4 regions of the Wenzhouxiangella psychrophila genome follow, and region 2 is predicted to be linked to each of the others. Evidence: predicted binding sites of a transcription regulator. Region 2 holds the regulator's gene; each other region holds the start of a gene.
What was found. Region 2 encodes sigma-54, which starts transcription at its own class of promoters, with help from an activator protein. Its sites were predicted from a motif close to TGGCANGNTNCNTGCTT; they were not measured.

Region 1 (4,107 bases), on a different contig from region 2:
CAGGGCCAGGTCCTGGCCGTTGAGCGTCGCGCCCAGGCGCACGATGTTGGGGTGGATGCGATCAATCAGTTCCCCGGATCCGGCCAGCGCGCCGCAAAGCAGGTCCGAGTGCCCGCCCAGGTACTTGGTCGCCGAGTGCATGATCAGCTCGAAGCCGTGTTCGGCCGGGCGTTGCATGACCGGCGTGGCGAAGGTGTTGTCGATAAAACTGACAACGCCATGGTCACGGGCGATCGATGCCGTCGCGGCCAGGTCGACGATGGACAGCAGCGGGTTGGTGGGCGACTCCACCATCAACAGCCGGGTATCGGGTTCGAACAGCTCGGCCAGTGATTCCGGGTCGCCGTTCCACGTGGTGAACCGCATGCCCATCGGCTCGAGCAGGCCTTCGATCAGGTCCGTCGTGCCGCCGTAGAGCCCGTCGAGAATCACGGCGTGGTCGCCGGGTTTCATCAGGCTGAGAAAAACGGCGCTGATCGCCCCCATGCCCGAGGCGGTGACCCGTGCGGTTTCCGTGCCCTCGAGTGCTGCGATCTTTCCGGCGACGACATCGTGGTTGAGCGCGTTGACGTAGCGTGGGTAACGAACGCCCGACTGACGATAATCGAAGGCGGTGCTGGTCACGATGGGGCTGTTGAGCCCGAAACGGCTGTCGTGATGTTGTTCGCCGGCGTGGACGCAGGCGGTGTCAGTCCAGGATTTGCGGGTCATGGTGTCGAATGCTAGAGGTTGCCGTAACTATAGCGTGGGGATGAAACAAGCAGAGGTGCGGTGCTTCGGTTGGGCGATTTGGAAATCTCCGATTTCGTATGAGCCCGACCGAAGCGCCGCACCCCTGCTGGTGTGATTGCTATTTCCCGCCGCGCAGGGCCATGATCAGGCCGACGACCAGTGCCGCGCCGCCGCCGAGCAGGTACCAGGTGGTTTCGTCGGTGAAGCGACCGGTAAAGGTTTCGTGGACTTCTTCGGTCAGCGAGCCGGTGGCCTGCAGGCCGAAGAACAACAGTCCGCCGCCGACGATGATCAGGATGATGCCGATAATGCGGTTCGTGCTCATGAACGTGCCTCCTTAGATGAGTCCCCCAGCACAGAGCATAGCTCGCACGGAGCCGGCCTGTACAGCCGACCGCGTTGGCACTTACCGCTGGCAACGGGGACAGAAGAACGTGCTGCGCTGGCCGATGACTTCGCGTCGTATCGGCTCACGGCAGCTTCGGCAGGGATCGCCCTCGCGGCCATAGACTTGCAGCGACTGCCCGAAATACCCGGGCGTGCCGTCGCCCACGGTGAAGTCGCGCAGTGAAGTCCCTCCGAGTTCGATTGCGTCGGCCAGGGTCTGCCTGATGGTGCCGGCGAGGATGTCGTAGCGCGCCCGGCTTATCCGTCCGGCCGGTCTTCGGGGGTGGATGCCGGCCGCGAACAGGGCTTCGGAGGCATAGATATTGCCCACGCCGACCACGGTCTTTGCATCCATGATGAACAGCTTGACGGAAGCCTTTCGCCCACGGCTTAGTCGCCATAGCCATTCGCCGTCGAATTCGCCGCCCAGCGGTTCGGGGCCCAGTGTTGCCAGGCGCGGATGCTCGAGCGGGTTGTCGCCGCCCCACAAGAGGGCGCCGAAACGGCGCGGATCGGTAAAGCGGATCAGGTAGCCGTCCTCGACCTGCAGATCGACATGGTCGTGCGGTCCCGGAGCCGGGGGATGTTGCCAGCCGCGAAAGGATCCCGACATGCCCAGGTGCCATAACAGCGATCCGGACTCCAGGCGCCAGATCAGCCATTTGGCGCGACGCTGCAGGGCGGTAATGGTCCGCCCCGAGATGTCGTCGACTTCCCGCGGAATCGGCCAGCGTAGCTGGCGTTGCCGGATGGTGATCCCGGCAATGCGCCGGCCCACGACCAGCGGTTTGAGACCGCGGCGGGTGGTTTCGACTTCGGGTAACTCGGGCATGGGCGATGCGTGGTCCGGATGAGAAACACCGGAGCGCATTATCGCCCATGCTGCGCCGCGGCCCGATGACCGGCCTGCCCTGATTGTGAGCAACATCTGCCTCTAATCTGGGCAGCGGCAAGGGGTTCAAGCTCCACAAATCTCCTCTAATCAATGGCTTGCAGATCTGGCACGAGGCTTGCGCTGTCTTTCTGGGACATTCACGGGAGATTCTTCATGAAACTGGTCACGGCCATCATCAAACCCTTCAAGCTCGACCCGGTGCGCTCGGCGCTGGCCGAGGTCGGCGTCACCGGCATGACGCTGACCGAGGTGCGCGGCTTCGGCCGGCAGAAAGGCCACACCGAGCTCTACCGCGGCGCGGAATACCACGTCGACTTCCTGCCCAAGATCAAACTCGAAATCGCCGTCGATAGCGATCGGCTCCAGGACGTGATCGAAGCCATCCAGGTTTCGGCCGGCAGCGGCCGGATCGGCGACGGCAAGATCTTCGTCGCCGAGCTTGATCAGGTCATTCGTATTCGCACCGGCGAACGTGACCAGGACGCCATCTAAGGGAGACGGAAACCATGGAAGCCATTATCGAAACACGTTACGCCCTCGACACCTTCTACTTCCTGGTCTGTGCCGCGCTGGTCATGTGGATGGCCGCCGGCTTCATCATGCTCGAAGCGGGCCTGGTCCGGGCCAAGAACACGGTCGAGATACTGACCAAGAACGTTGCCCTCTACTCCATCGCCTGCTTGATGTACCTGATCATCGGCTACAACCTGATGTACCCCGCCGACGGCATCAATAGCATCTGGCCCGGTATCGACTGGCTGCTTTCGGCCGCCGACAACAGCACCGAGGCGGTGCTGGCCAGCGACGGTGACCTCTACTACTCGAGCCTGTCGGACTTCATGTTCCAGGTGGTTTTCGTGGCCACGGCCATGTCGATCGTCTCGGGTGCCGTGGCCGAACGCATGAAGCTGTGGAGCTTTCTTGCCTTTGCGGTCGTGCTCACCGGCTTCATCTATCCCGTCCAGGGCTACTGGAGCTGGGGCGGCGGATTCCTCGACGGGCTGGGTTACAGCGACTACGCCGGCTCGGGCATCGTGCACATGGCCGGCGCGGCCGCCGCGCTCGCCGGTGTCCTGTTGTTGGGCCCCCGACAGGGCCGCTTCGGACCCGACGGCAAGGCGCGCGCCATCCCCGGCGCCAACCTGCCTCTGGCTACCCTGGGCACCTTCATCCTCTGGATGGGCTGGTTCGGTTTCAACGGCGGCTCGGAACTGGCGGTCTCCAGCGTCGAGTCGGCCAACAACGTCGCGCGGGTGTTCGTCAACACCAACACCGCCGCGGCCGCCGGCCTGGTTGCTGCCCTGCTGGTCGCGCGTGCCGCCTTCGGCAAGGCCGATCTGACCATGGCGCTCAACGGCGCGTTGGCCGGCCTGGTCTCGATCACGGCCGACCCGCTCTCGCCCACGCCGGTGCAGGCCCTGCTGATCGGACTGGTCGGCGGTGGCCTGGTGGTCGCTTCCATCATGCTGCTCGACAAGCTCAAAATCGACGATCCGGTCGGCGCCATCTCGGTGCACGGCACGTGCGGCATCTGGGGTGTCCTGATCGTGCTCTGGACCAACGGGGATGCCACCTGGGGCGGGCAGCTGGCCGGCCTGGCTGTTATCGGTGGTTTCGTGTTCGCCGCCAGTCTCGCCATCTGGGCGATCCTGCGCGTGACGATGGGCCTGCGCGTCCACCCCGACGACGAAGCCGCCGGTCTTGACCGCGTTGACTGTGGCATGGAGGCGTATCCGGAGTTCGCCCCCGCTGGCGGAGACTGAGCGGGCGTCATGGCATCATGGGGCCGGGTCCAACGGAAACGGAGGCCACATGCCACTCGAAATCGTTGAGGGCGACATTGCACGCCAGCCCGACCTCGATGCCGTGGTCAACGCCGCCAACGCGCAACTGATGCCCGGCGGCGGCGTGGCCGGCGCCCTGCACCGCGCCGCCGGCCCGGAGCTGGCGGAGGCCTGCCAGCCCCTGGCCCCGATCGACCCCGGCGAGGCGGTTATCACGGAAGCCTTCGAGCTGCCCAATCGCTGGGTGATCCACGTCCTCGGCCCCCGCTACGGGCTGGATGAGCCGGCCGATCGCCTGCTCGCCGACGG
Region 2 (4,107 bases):
GGCAACAGACCGCCGGGCAGGTTGTCGACGCAGTAGTAGCCGAGGTCTTCGAGCGCGTGCAGGGCCACGGTCTTGCCGCTGCCCGACAGGCCGGAGATGATGATTAGCGGGCTAGACTGCATGATTTACCCGTCTTCATTGCTTGTCCGTCAAAAGCCTTCCGTGCCGCTCGACGAACTCCGCCGCCGCGTCAAAGCCTTTCATGCGCAGCATGAAATCGCGCACGGCGGCTTCGGCAATTACCGCCATGTTGCGGCCGGCCAGTACCGGCAGATTGATCTGGGGGATCTGCAGGTCGAGTACCTGGCGCTGTGCCTCGTCGCCCCGCAGCCGGTCGGCACCGGTGTGTTCGGGGCGCGGCATGTTGAGGTGGATGATCAGGCGCAGGTACTTGCTGGCCTTGATCGCGGCATCGCCGAACATGCGGCGGATGTTGAGGATGCCCAGGCCGCGCACTTCCAGGCACTCCTTGAGTACTGGCGGGCAGGAGCCCTCGACGATATCGGGTGTGAGCTGCGTGAATTCGGGCGCGTCGTCGGCGATCAGGCGGTGGCCGCGGGTGAGCAATTCCAGCGCCAGCTCGCTCTTGCCGGTACCCGACTCGCCGGTGATCAACACGCCGATGGTGAAGATCTCCATGAAAACGCCGTGCAGGGTCTCCCGGGCGGCAAGCCGCCGTGAGATCTGGTATTCGAGGAAATTGACGAGTTCCCAGTCATTCTGGCTGGAAGCCAGGATCGGGGTTTCGTTCTCGCGTGCGAGCTTGACCAGGTCGTCGGCCACTTCCAGGCCGTTGGCAACAATGATGGCGGCGGGGCGATCGTCCATGATCCGCGCCAGCGTTTCCCAGCGGGTACGGGAGTCCAGGCCTTCGAGCCAATCGAACTCTTCGCGACCGATGACCTGGACACGCGTCGAGTGGATTGGCGTGAGGAACCCGACCAGGGACGGTCGCGAATGGAAGCCGGTGGGCTCGATTTCGCGCTTGCCGGCCTCTGATTTGCCGCTGATCCAGCGCAGATCGAGGCGATCTGAAAACTGCTCGTAGAGTTCGGCCGGCGTGACGCGCTGAGTCATTGCGCCTGGGCGTCGGCCGGATTGGTCGACAGCAAGCGCAGCAGCTCGTCGGCATCATTGATGGAGCGCAAAGCGTCGCGCTGGGAATCGCGACCCAGGCGCTCAGCCATCTCGGCGAGCAGCCGCAGGTGAGCATCGGTACATTGCCCCGGCACTGCCAGGGCGAAAAAGAGATCGACCTTTTCGTGATCGGGGGCGTCGAAGTCGATCGGACGCTTGAGACGGATCATCGCGCCGGCGACGTTCTCCTGATTGTCGACGCGACCGTGCGGAATGGCCACGCCGTGGCCCAGGCCCGTTGATCCAAGACGCTCGCGCTGGCAAAGGCTGTCGAAAATATCCCGGGCATCGGCGCTGCCAGGGGCGGCGGCCAGCAGTTCGGCCGCCTTCTCCAGCAGGGTCTTCTTGCTCGAAACGGAGATATCGACCGCGATGCGGTCGGTCGAGAGCACGTCAACAAGCTGCATGAGATCGGACCCCTTTACCGAGCCACCGGGCTCAGCCGGCCTCGGCCGGGCGCGAATTGCGATGAGACGTGACTTTGTCCTTGTGTCGCCGGACCTGGCGGTCGAGTTTGTCCATGAGCGCGTCGATGGCGGCATACATGTCTTCGGACTTGGCCTCGGCATGGAGCGGGTTGGTGCGACCGCCAACCGTGATGGTGCCCTCGACGGTGTGCTCCAGCTTTTCGAGGTGCAGCACGATATGGCCCGAGATGAGATTGTCGAAGTGGCGTTCAAGACGCTCGCTCTTTTCGGCAATGTAGGCTTTCAGGGCCTGGGTGATTTCGATGTTCTGTCCAGTGACTTCGAGTTGCATCAGGTCGCTCCTAGTTGCGCAAGTCAATGTTAATACAGTCCGGTGCGGACGTTCAGCCCGTTTGCAGTCGAGCGGCCCGTCGACGCTGTGCCGAACCCGGGATGCCGAGTTGCTCACGGTACTTGGCCACCGTCCGTCGCGCCAGCCGGATACCGCCCTCGGCGAGTCGGTCGGCCAGTGCCTGGTCGGACAGCGGCTGGCGGGGAGGTTCCTCGGTAATCAGCCGGCGCACCCGAGCCTTGACCGCCGTGGCGGCGATCTGCTGACCGTCCTGCGTATCGATTCCGACCGAAAAGAAGTACTTGAGTTCGAAAACGCCGCGCGGGGTGTGGGCGTATTTCTGGGTGGTCGCGCGCGAGACGGTCGATTCGTGCACGCCGATGGACTCGGCCACCTCGCGTTGGAGCAGAGGTTTGAGCCCGGTTTCACCCTCGTTGAAGAAATCGTGCTGGCGCTCCACGATGGCCCGCGTGACCGCCTGCAGCGTCTGGTTGCGCATCTCCAGGCCGCTGATCAGCCAGCGCGCCTCCTGTAGCCGGTTGCTGAGGTATTTCTTGTCTTCGCCACGGGCCTGTTTGGCGAGTTTCATGTACATGCCGTTGAGCTGCAGGCCGGGGTCGTTGTCGGGGTTGAGCGTCACGCGCCAGCCGTCTTCGGAAGGGTGAATGTAGACATCGGGGACGATGTAGTTCTCGTCATCTCGGCCGAAACGCGAGCAGGGATGCGGGTTGCAGCGTCGGATGACGGCCAGGGCGGCCTGGATTTCGGGCTCGTCCATGCCGGTGGCGCGCATCATCGCCCGGATGTCCTGTTTGCCCAGATCCTCCAGGTGTCGCTCGACCAGATGGCAGGCCAGACCCAGTGCGGGGGTGCTCGACGGCATCGCCTTGAGTTGCACCAGCAGGCTCTCGCCCACGCTGCGACTGGCAACGCCGATCGGCTCGAAGTGCTGCACGCGTTCCAGAACCGCGGCCACCTCCTCGGTGCTGACCAGGTACTCCGGCGCCAGGGATGCGCGCAGCGTTGTGAGGTCATCCTGCAGGTAGCCGTCCTCGTCAAGCGCGTAAATGATAGCGCGTGCAATTGCCTCGTCGGTTCTGCTGAAACCGGCCAGGTTGACCTGCCAGAGCAAGTGCTGCTGCAAGGACTCGTCGGCACGGTCGCTGATGAACTCGTCATAGTTGGGCGCAGGGCCGGACGTGACCGAGTAGCCCTCCGGCAGGTCGTCGAATCCGTAGTCGTCGCCGTAATCGACTTCCAGGTCGCCGTCGAACTCCTCGCCGGCCGTGTCCTGGCCGTCGTCGGGAAGCGATTCTTCGCTGCGCTCGAGCATGGGGTTGGTGTCGAGCGCCTCGCGGATGGTCTGGCGCAACTCCACGCGGTTGAGCTGCAGCAGGGCAATGGCTTGCCGCAACTGCGGCGCCAGCTTGAGCTTCTGGCCCAGCTTGAGCTGGAGACTAGCACCCTGTTTCATGACTTCGATTCTACGCCCAAAAGCCAGAATCGGACCAGTTGGGGCTTCGGCGAAGCCGCAAAACCCATGGAACCACGGAAAGCACGGAAAAGCACGGAAAGCGAGCGGGGATCAAATGCCGCAGCTCGGGATCAGCGGATCCGCGATGCTCGAGAATGGGGCGTTCAGGTGGTGAAGGATGAGCAAGAGTCCGTGGTTACACGGTTTCAGGACTTCAGAGCCGGAATTCGCGCCCCAGATACACATTGCGCACATTCTCGTCGGCCATCACCGCTTCCGGGGCGCCGTGGGTCAGCAGTCGGCCTTCGCTGATGATGTAGGCGCGGTCACAAATGCCAAGGGTTTCGCGCACGTTGTGGTCGGTGATCAGGATGCCGATGTCGCGTTCGGTGAGGTGTTTGACGATGTGCTGGATTTCGCCCACCGAGATCGGGTCCACGCCGGCGAAGGGCTCGTCGAGGAGGATGTAGGAGGGGTTGGCGGCCAGGGCTCGGGCGATCTCCACGCGTCGGCGCTCGCCGCCGGACAGGCTGATGCCGGATTGGTCGGCCAGGTGGCTGACCGAGAACTCCTCCAGCAGGCGCCCGAGCTCGTTGCGCCGCTTGCTGCGGTCCAGTTCGCGCCTGAGTTCCAGCACGGCCATGATGTTGTCGGCTACCGACAGGCGCCGGAAAATCGAGGCTTCCTGCGGTAGATAACCCAGTCCGTAGCGGGATCTCTGGTTCATGCTCGAGCGG
Region 3 (4,107 bases), on a different contig from region 2:
GTTGATGAGCTCCCGCGTGCGGTTGACCTGCCTGCGAATACGCTCGAGCCGGCGCCTGGAATCCTCGGACAAGCCCTCGTCGCGCTGCAGGCGACGGGTATCGGCGTCTATGACGGTCAGTGGCGCGCCGAGCTCGTGCGCAACCCCCGAGGAAAACTGTCCCAGCCGGGCCAGACTCTCCTGGGCCAGCATGCGCCGTTCCATTCGTCGTCGTTCCTGGCGCTGCTCGGCGAGCTGTCCGGCCATGCGATCGAGACCGTCGAGCATCCGGTTGAATGCCGCGGCAACGCCCGAGATCTCGATCGGCCCGTCGGTTCCGGCACGATGCGAGCGATCGCCGGACTCGATGCGTGCCATCGAACCGACGAGCCGTTCGACGTGGCGCCCTACGGCCAACTTGTAGCCGATGGCAACGATCATCAGCATGACGACCATCACCGCCGCCCATGCCAGCCAGGTCCGGTTCCGGATCTGATTGAGACGCTGCGTGATTTCGCTTTCCAGGCGTACGACCTGCAGGAGCCCCTCGATTCGGCCGGTAGGGCCGGTCAGGGGCACGAAATAGGAAAACACGTCCTCGCCGGCGAGCTGGGCATAACGGCCCAGCTCCTCCCCCATCTCCACCAGCTCGACGGCCTCGATCTGTTCGCGCCGGCCCGGATAGGCCTCGCCCGCCACGGCGATGCGTCGACCGCCGGCACCATAGACATAGGCACCGTAAACCCTTCCGATCTCGAAGACCGCATCGAGCGTCTGCTTGATGCTGTCGAGATTACCTTCCTGCAGGGCCCGCTCCACCGGTACACGCGTCGCCCGCGCGACCAGTTCGATCTCCTTCTCCAGCCGGCTCTCGACCGTGTCCTCGACTGCCGCATAGGTCAGCCACACCGCCAGCGTGCCGAAAACGGCAAGCGGCAGCACCACCAGCAGTGCGAGCTGCAAACGAAGGCTTCGAAGTGCTCTCAGGAAAGTCACATGTATCATTATGACACATCAAAACCCGCGCGTGCCAACCAGGCACCGGCCGTAAACCCTTGATTTTATTTATACGCCACACCTGGCACGCCCATTGCATATACCGAAGCGCCAAGACAAACTCACATGACACCAAGGAGTGAAACATGACCATTGGCAATACTTCCAAGCTCTTCGCCGCTCTCATCGCCCTGACCTTCAGCCTGGCCGTCGTGGCCCAGGAAGGTCAGCAAACGCCACCGCAACAGCAGCAGCCTGAAACCATCGACGTCAGCGACCAGCAGCTCGAGCAGTTTGCTGAAGCGCAGACCGAGATTTCCGGCATCCAGCAGGACTTCTCCTCGCGCCTGCAGGAAGTCGAAGATCCGGAGAAGGCTCAGGACCTGCAGCGCCAGGCCAACGAAGAAATGACCGCTGCCGTCGAGGACGCGGGCCTGGACGTGGAATCGTTCAACCAGATCGCCATGGCGATCCAGAACGATCCCGAACTGCAGCAGAAGCTGACCGAAATGCTGCAGTAATCATTCGCTTAAGTTGAATGACTCGGGCCCATGAAGGCCTGAAATGGAAAACCGGGGCGGTCCGCCGCCCCGGTTTTTTTGTGCTCAGGGGTTGTAGATGGTATTCCCCCGGGAAGCATAGCGCTCCAGTACACGCGCGGCCTCTTCGCGCAGGACCCCCGACCGAACCTCGATACCGCGCCGCTCGAGCGCCTCGACCCAGTCGTCCGGCTTGGCTCCTTCATCGAACCCCGACGCCTCGGCATCGGCCTTGGTTGCGCCACACAGAACCGAGCTCACACCCGACCAGGGAATGGCTCCGAAGCACATGGCGCAGGGCTCGCAGGAAGTGACAAGCTGCAGAGCACCCAGTCTCGTGCTGGCCAGGCTCCACGACCCCATCACCCGCTGAGCCACGCTCAAGGCCACGATTTCGGCATGGGCCGCCGAACATAGCTGATGCTCCACGCGGTTGACCCCGAGGGCCACAACCTCACCACTTTCCTGCGCCACCACCAGGGCGCCGAATGGTCCCCCGGTCTTGCGGCGCTCATTCTGGTCGGCCAGGCTGATGGCCACAGCCATCCGCTCGCGCGCGCTGGGCAGGCGATCGGGCAGCTTCTCGGCGAACTCCTCCATCCAGTCCGGAAGATCCACCCGGAAACCGAAGTTGGCCCTCATCACATCCTCCTCTCGACGGCGGCAAACAGGGCAATGCCCGTCGCGACCGATACATTCAGGCTTTCGATGGCCCCCGGCATGGGTATCTCGACCAACTCGTCGCAGTGCTCTCGGGTGAGCCGGCGCATGCCGCCCTCCTCACCGCCGAGCACCACCGCCAGCCGACCTTCCAGCCGCGCGTCGGCAAGGCGCTGCCCGGCTCCGGCCGCCAGCCCGACGCGCCAGACGTCGTGATCCGCCAGCAGACGCAGGCTGCGGGCCAGGTTGGTCACGATCACCAGTTCGACGCGTTCGGCCGCACCGGCGGCCGCACGGCGCGCCGCGGGTGTAAGCCCCACGGCCTTGTTGCGCGGAATGACGACGGCGGTCACGCCGGCCGCGGCCGCGGTGCGCAGGCAGGCGCCCAGATTGCCGGGATCCTGAACACCGTCGAGCACCAGGAAAAGCGCCCGCTCGTCGATTTCATCAAGCAAATCCTGCAAGCGACGGTCGTCACCGGGCTGGCGCGGGTTGAACTCGGCGATCACACCCTGGTGACGAACCTTGCCGGCCATGCGATCGAGCGAACGCTCGTCGGCATGCTCGAGGGCAATACCAGTCGAGCGCAATGCCTCCTCAAGCAGGTCGAGCCGCCTGTTGCCCGGTTTGAGCCAGGCACGCACGATCCGTTCGGGGGCGTTTCGGACCAGCCCCTCGACGGCATTGATGCCCATCGCCAGTTCACGCTTCATGTTCGCTGTGCCGTTCAATCATCCTCTTGCTCGAAAAGCCGAAAATCGATCTTGCGCTCTTCGAGGTTGACGGCAATGACTTCGACACGGACGCGGTCGGCAAGACGGTAACGGATGCCGCGGCGCTTGCCCGTCAGGCTGGAACTGACCGGGTCGAAATGATAGTAATCGTTGGGCAGTGCGGTGACGTGTACGAGGCCGCTGACGGCCAGACCGTCGATCTCCACGAACAGCCCGAAACTGGTCACGCCGGAAATGATGCCGTCGAAGACGTCGCCAACATGGCGTTGCATGAACTGGCACTTGAGGCGTTCCTCGACGTCGCGCGAGGCGTCTTCGGCCCGTCGCTCGGTCCAGGAGCAGTGCCGGCCCAGCTCTTCCATGCGCGTGTGGCCGTAATGGAAGTCCCCGCGCTTCTGGTTGCGGCACAGGTGCTTGATCGCGCGGTGCAGCAGCAGGTCGGGGTAGCGGCGGATCGGGGACGTGAAATGCGCGTAGTGCTCGAGCGCCAGGCCGAAATGCCCCTTGTTCTCGGGCTGGTAGACGGCCATGCTGAGACTGCGCAGCAATTGCGCGTTGACCAGGGACTGGTTCGGCTGACCCGCCACCTTGTTCTGGATGGCGGCGAACTGCTGCGGATCGGGCGTTTCCGACCAGCGCACCTGGATGCCGTTGACGCGCAGGAACTCCTCGAGCCCTTCGAGCTTCTCCGACGGCGGCGGCTCATGCACGCGGTAGAGCATGGGCAGCTTGCCGCGACCGACGAACTTGGCCGCCTCGACATTGGCCGCGACCATCAGCTCCTCGATCAGGCGGTGCGCATCGTGACGCTGCTGAAGCCGGATGTTGGCCACCCGCCCGTCTGTGTCGAATTCGAAATACGCCTGCTGCGAGTCGAAATCCAGCGCGCCGCGCTGTTCCCGGCGACGGAAGAAAAGCCGGTAGACCTCGAACAGGGCCTGCAGATTGCCCAAAACGTGGCCGAATCGCTCGGTCAGCTCCGGGTCGCCAGCTTCCATGATGCGCCGCACATGGTCATAGGTCAGCCGCGCGTGTGAACGCATCACCGCCTCGTGGAAACGGCTTGAAGTCACCTTGCCCTTGCCGTCGACCTGCATTTCGCATACCAGGCACAGGCGGTCGACCTTGGGGTTGAGCGAGCACAGTCCGTTGGACAGCGCCTCGGGCAACATCGGAATGACGCGGTCGGGAAAGTAGAC
Region 4 (4,107 bases), on a different contig from region 2:
GCAGCGAACAACGCCTCGTTGATCGCAACCTGCGGATCCGGCCTGGCCTCGAAGGATTCTCTGAATGCATCCAGCGCCAGACGGGGGTTATCGATGTCCAGAAACATCAACGCCAGTTGATAGTAGAGGTAGCCCACAGCATCGGTTCGCTTGGCAATTTCAGGGTTGTGAACGAGGTGAAGAACGAGTTGCTCGTATCTCTGTGGGGTAATCGCCTCGCCGCAATACTCTGAACCAATGTGTTCCCGCATGGCCGCGATGACATCCGGTATCACCCGACCCCAGTTTGTCTCGTCTGAAAACTGAATGAGTTGGTCGATGTCCTCGGCGCTGGCCTCTCCGTAGAGGCAGTCTAGCAATACCCGCTGATATCTCATCGCACCGGACTGCCGCAGGTCCCGGGCTCCCTCCGACAGGATTCTTCTCGCGGTCAGGTAGTCACCGATTTCCACGTACGCGGCGGCAAGGTTTTGCGTAGCCCGCATCGAATCAGGGTGCGATAGCTTCCACACTTCGGCCAGTTCTAATCTGTCTCCCCATGTTCTTGCGGTTTGGTGTGTAAGGAAGGCTGACAGCGATAACCAGCCGGCCAGGCCGATCAGCAGCCATCTTCGATTCTGTTTTCCGCAGTGAAATATTCCGGCAACGATCGCCAGGAAGGGTCCGAACATGGCGAGGTAGTTGCGGTGCTCGAAATACAGCTCGAGGGGGATGATCGTGGATTCAATCAGGTGTCCGGCCAGGAACCACAGCACGGCGAAGGCAAAGTAGGGGCGAGTTTTCCTCAGGAATATCGCCGCGGCCAGGAGGATCAGTAGTGCTGGGATAGCCACGGCCGTCGTCCAAGGATCGATCAGGCTCCGGGAAATCGGGAAATCATCGTGAAAGATGCTCGTATTCATATTGGGAAGGAGTATGTTGAATACATAGTCCCAAAGAACTCGCGCCTCCGTGAAAAGCCGCTCCATCAAGGTGAAGTCCCGGGTGGCATAGGCCTCGGACGGATCCCGGACATTCCAGAGCATCGCGAGCACCATAGCAACGGCCATCCCGGCCGTAGCCGTCCAGATTGCGAGCTGGTGGTTCCTGTGAAGTCGCGCGATGGTCGATCGGGCAAGTGTCAGGTTGATTGCAGTTGCGTAGGCAAAGATCAGCAACCCGTTTTCCTTTGTGAGAAAACCAAGCCCGCCGAAGACGAAAAGCGCCGTCACGGCGCCAAAAAACGGCAGCATTGACCGGCTGCTCTGTCGCGTCAGACACGTCAGATAGAGTAGAAGCCCGCCAACCATGAAACCGTTGGCAAGTATCGTCATTCGCTGCACAACCAGCATCGATGCCGACAGTTGGTAAGGGTGGAGCAGCCAGGCGGCCATGACCAGGAGGGCAACCGTCTCAGTGAGCTGCCGGCTGGCGCTCGGATCGTGCATTCGAAAGAGCAAGCGAGACAGTGAAAATACGCCGATACCGACTAGTAGGTGGAATAGCAGGTTGTTTCGCTTGAAAGCTTCAGGGTCAGATGGCCAGGCATGGTCCTCGATCAGAAAGCTCAGCGCTGCTAGTGGCCGACCCGGATTGCCCTGCCAGACAGCCAGATAGCGGCCCAGTGATTCGCGCGTAAACTGATCGCCTAGTTCGCCCAGGTTCTTCAGGTTGGTGAAATCATCGAAAATGAAAGGGCCTGAGAGGGCTGGCCACGCCAACCACAGGTAGGCGGGCAAAAGCAATATGAGTAGGGCGGCAATTGAATTTACACGGGTTAGCGTGTGGAGGCGCGAACTTGTCATTAAGAGATTTAGGTCGTAGAAAAAAACAGGGGCCCGAAAAGGCCCCTGTAAATCAATATGTTGATTTCTTGATTCTTACCGACAAGCGGACGGGAGATATTTGTCGTCAACACCGTCGCCAGCGCACGTCCACGAAACTGAGCCACCTTCATCGTTCGGGGTGAAGGTAATGGATTGGGTGTCAATTGCTGGATTAGCATCATTGCCATAAGTGACGGTGATGACGCCACTTGCGCCAACGCCGACTGACGCAGTGTAATTACCCTGGATACTCCCGGACGCAGGGAGACCGGCCGATGCATTTGATCCCGGGAAATTGCCAGTTTCGTCAAAAACCTGGGCCACGGACATCTTGGCTGAGGAGACAAGGTTGGCGCCTTCGGACACCTGACTACGAATGGTGTAATCCTGGTAGGCCGGAATAGCGATTGCCGCCAGAATGGCGATAATGGCAATCACGATCATCAGTTCGATAAGCGTGAAACCTGACTGTTTGCGCATGGTGTTCATCTTTTGCTCCTTTAGAGGTATTGCTCTGTCGTACAACGTTAAATCTGGCTGGGGAACCAGTTCGAAGGGAATCTTTCCCTCTCAGGGATGATTGTTGCACAACTCGTGCCAACTGTGGCAACAGCTTGAGTGGCCGGCCGAATATTCGCTGCGGAATGAATTCATTCTGCAGTTAATGAGGGGAATTGGCCACATTTCCGGGGGTGGGGTGACAAAAAATGTCACTTTTTGACGAGATAGGTCAAAACGCTGTCCTCGTGGCGGCGGATTTTGTGAAATGCCTCACATGATGTGGTGGGAGAAACATCTTCGGGATTCTCCCGCCCATAGAGGCTTCCGGCCTCAGGATGAGGCATGTTCGAAGGCATCGATGCAGCTCTTGGCGATAGGACTGTTCTAACGAGGGTAATCGTAGAGCATCTCAAAGTCGTCGAAACTAGAGGAGCGAGCCCAGCTATCGATGGCTACTCTCAATCGGCGAACCCCCGCGGCATGGTGTACACGACTACCCTGGGCGGATGTGAGTCCCGGATCCTGGCTGGTCTGGTCCCGTGGTGGCTTGTAGACCTATGCGTAGAAGCCGCTTCGCGAGACCCTGAGCACCCAACACATGGTCGCCACCCTGTATTGGTCGCGGTGCTCGAAGATTAATTGGTAAAATACTCGGGCTGCATTGCAAAGTAGCGCGCAATCCTTGTAACGATGTCGCAATCTTCTTCCGTGCGCCGCAGCTGGTCACGGAACTTGAGAACCTCGCTGCGGGCTTCGATCAGTTCCGAGGCCGCTGCTCGGTGTTGTCAGCTTGACCGGCTTGACTCACTGATACAGGCTGTAGGAAGACATGCCAAGCCGCCCCGATACCTCGGCAACCGAGTGCCCGCGATGGACCACCTGGCGAACCGCTCCGCCCTTGAAATTTGGGGAATTACTTTGACTGATTACATCACTTCCAGCTTTGTTCAATTATAGTACAGAAGTTCTGCGAGACCGAAGGAAGTGTGGTTCAACGGTGAGCAGGATCGCAAAGGTTTACGATGCAAACTACAAGGCCTGACACTTGTCCCATCAAAAATGCAGCTATAGTCCTTGTGACCACGTCTTTTCCAACTTCGGGTGATGGAAGCGAGGCCGCCGGCTCTTTTGTCGTTGACCTGGCCGAGGAAATTGCACGGAATGCTCCTTGCCACGTCGTGGCGCCGGGCGCTGCTCCCTCATTGGAAGAGTTTGGGGCAAATCTTAAGGTTTTTCGATTCAAGGTCCCTGGGCAGCCACGGTCGACCCTAAAGCCGTGGTTTCCGCGAGATTTAGTTCAAATTATCAAGGTCATGCGCGTTGGGAGACCCGCAACCTCGGCGGCCGTCACCGCAGGACCAACCCGAATGATTCTGGCGCTTTGGGCATTTCCCGGCGGCCATTGGGCTCGTCATTGGCAATGACTGAAAAGTTACCTATGTGGTTTGGGCGCTAGGAAGCGACATCTGGTCGTAGGGGCGCATTCCCCTCGTGCGAGGCGCGATCAGGCGCGTGCTTCGGGACTCGAAAACCGTTTGTTCTGACGGAATCCGCCTTGCCGAAGACGCTAGCGCGCTCTCCGGTCGAAATGTCGAGTTCCTGCCGAGCACTCGCTCCATCGATCGCTCCAGGGCCCAACCGTCCCGCGAGAGCGCGCTATATCGAATGGCATTTCTTGGCCGCTGGCATCCGAACAAGGGCATTGACCTGCTTCTGGAGGCTTTGGAGGGTCTCAATGCGTCGGATTGGGAAGGTGTCGAGTCTTTTCATATCCACGGCGGTGGCCCGCTGGAATCTTAGG

Region 1: a site for sigma-54 is predicted at 2,119-2,135, ahead of ACDC66_RS00030 (P-II family nitrogen regulator). Genes of this name have one in related genera too.
Region 3: a site for sigma-54 is predicted at 1,059-1,075, ahead of ACDC66_RS04215 (DUF4168 domain-containing protein). Genes of this name have one in related genera too.
Region 4: a site for sigma-54 is predicted at 2,389-2,405, ahead of ACDC66_RS14645 (pilin). Genes of this name have one in related genera too.

Annotation. Positions count from the first base shown of each region.
Region 1 covers NZ_JBHJMQ010000001.1:4,815-8,921, forward strand. Annotated here, with positions in the region: gene ACDC66_RS00015 (trans-sulfuration enzyme family protein) at 1-711, opposite strand, end outside; gene ACDC66_RS00020 (DUF3185 family protein) at 851-1,057, opposite strand; gene mutM (bifunctional DNA-formamidopyrimidine glycosylase/DNA-(apurinic or apyrimidinic site) lyase) at 1,139-1,951, opposite strand; gene ACDC66_RS00030 (P-II family nitrogen regulator) at 2,168-2,506, shown strand; gene amt (ammonium transporter) at 2,521-3,777, shown strand; gene ACDC66_RS00040 (macro domain-containing protein) at 3,827-4,107, shown strand, end outside.
Region 2 covers NZ_JBHJMQ010000010.1:96,603-100,709, forward strand. Annotated here, with positions in the region: gene rapZ (RNase adapter RapZ) at 1-122, opposite strand, end outside; gene hprK (HPr(Ser) kinase/phosphatase) at 136-1,077, opposite strand; gene ACDC66_RS12660 (PTS sugar transporter subunit IIA) at 1,074-1,544, opposite strand; gene hpf (ribosome hibernation-promoting factor, HPF/YfiA family) at 1,576-1,896, opposite strand; gene ACDC66_RS12670 (RNA polymerase factor sigma-54) at 1,949-3,370, opposite strand; gene lptB (LPS export ABC transporter ATP-binding protein) at 3,585-4,107, opposite strand, start outside.
Region 3 covers NZ_JBHJMQ010000002.1:339,799-343,905, reverse strand. Annotated here, with positions in the region: gene ACDC66_RS04220 (sensor histidine kinase) at 1-942, opposite strand, end outside; gene ACDC66_RS04215 (DUF4168 domain-containing protein) at 1,122-1,496, shown strand; gene ACDC66_RS04210 (nucleoside deaminase) at 1,581-2,156, opposite strand; gene rlmB (23S rRNA (guanosine(2251)-2'-O)-methyltransferase RlmB) at 2,156-2,887, opposite strand; gene rnr (ribonuclease R) at 2,902-4,107, opposite strand, start outside.
Region 4 covers NZ_JBHJMQ010000015.1:11,082-15,188, forward strand. Annotated here, with positions in the region: gene ACDC66_RS14640 (hypothetical protein) at 1-1,718, opposite strand, end outside; gene ACDC66_RS14645 (pilin) at 1,860-2,294, opposite strand; gene ACDC66_RS14650 (transposase) at 3,111-3,257, opposite strand.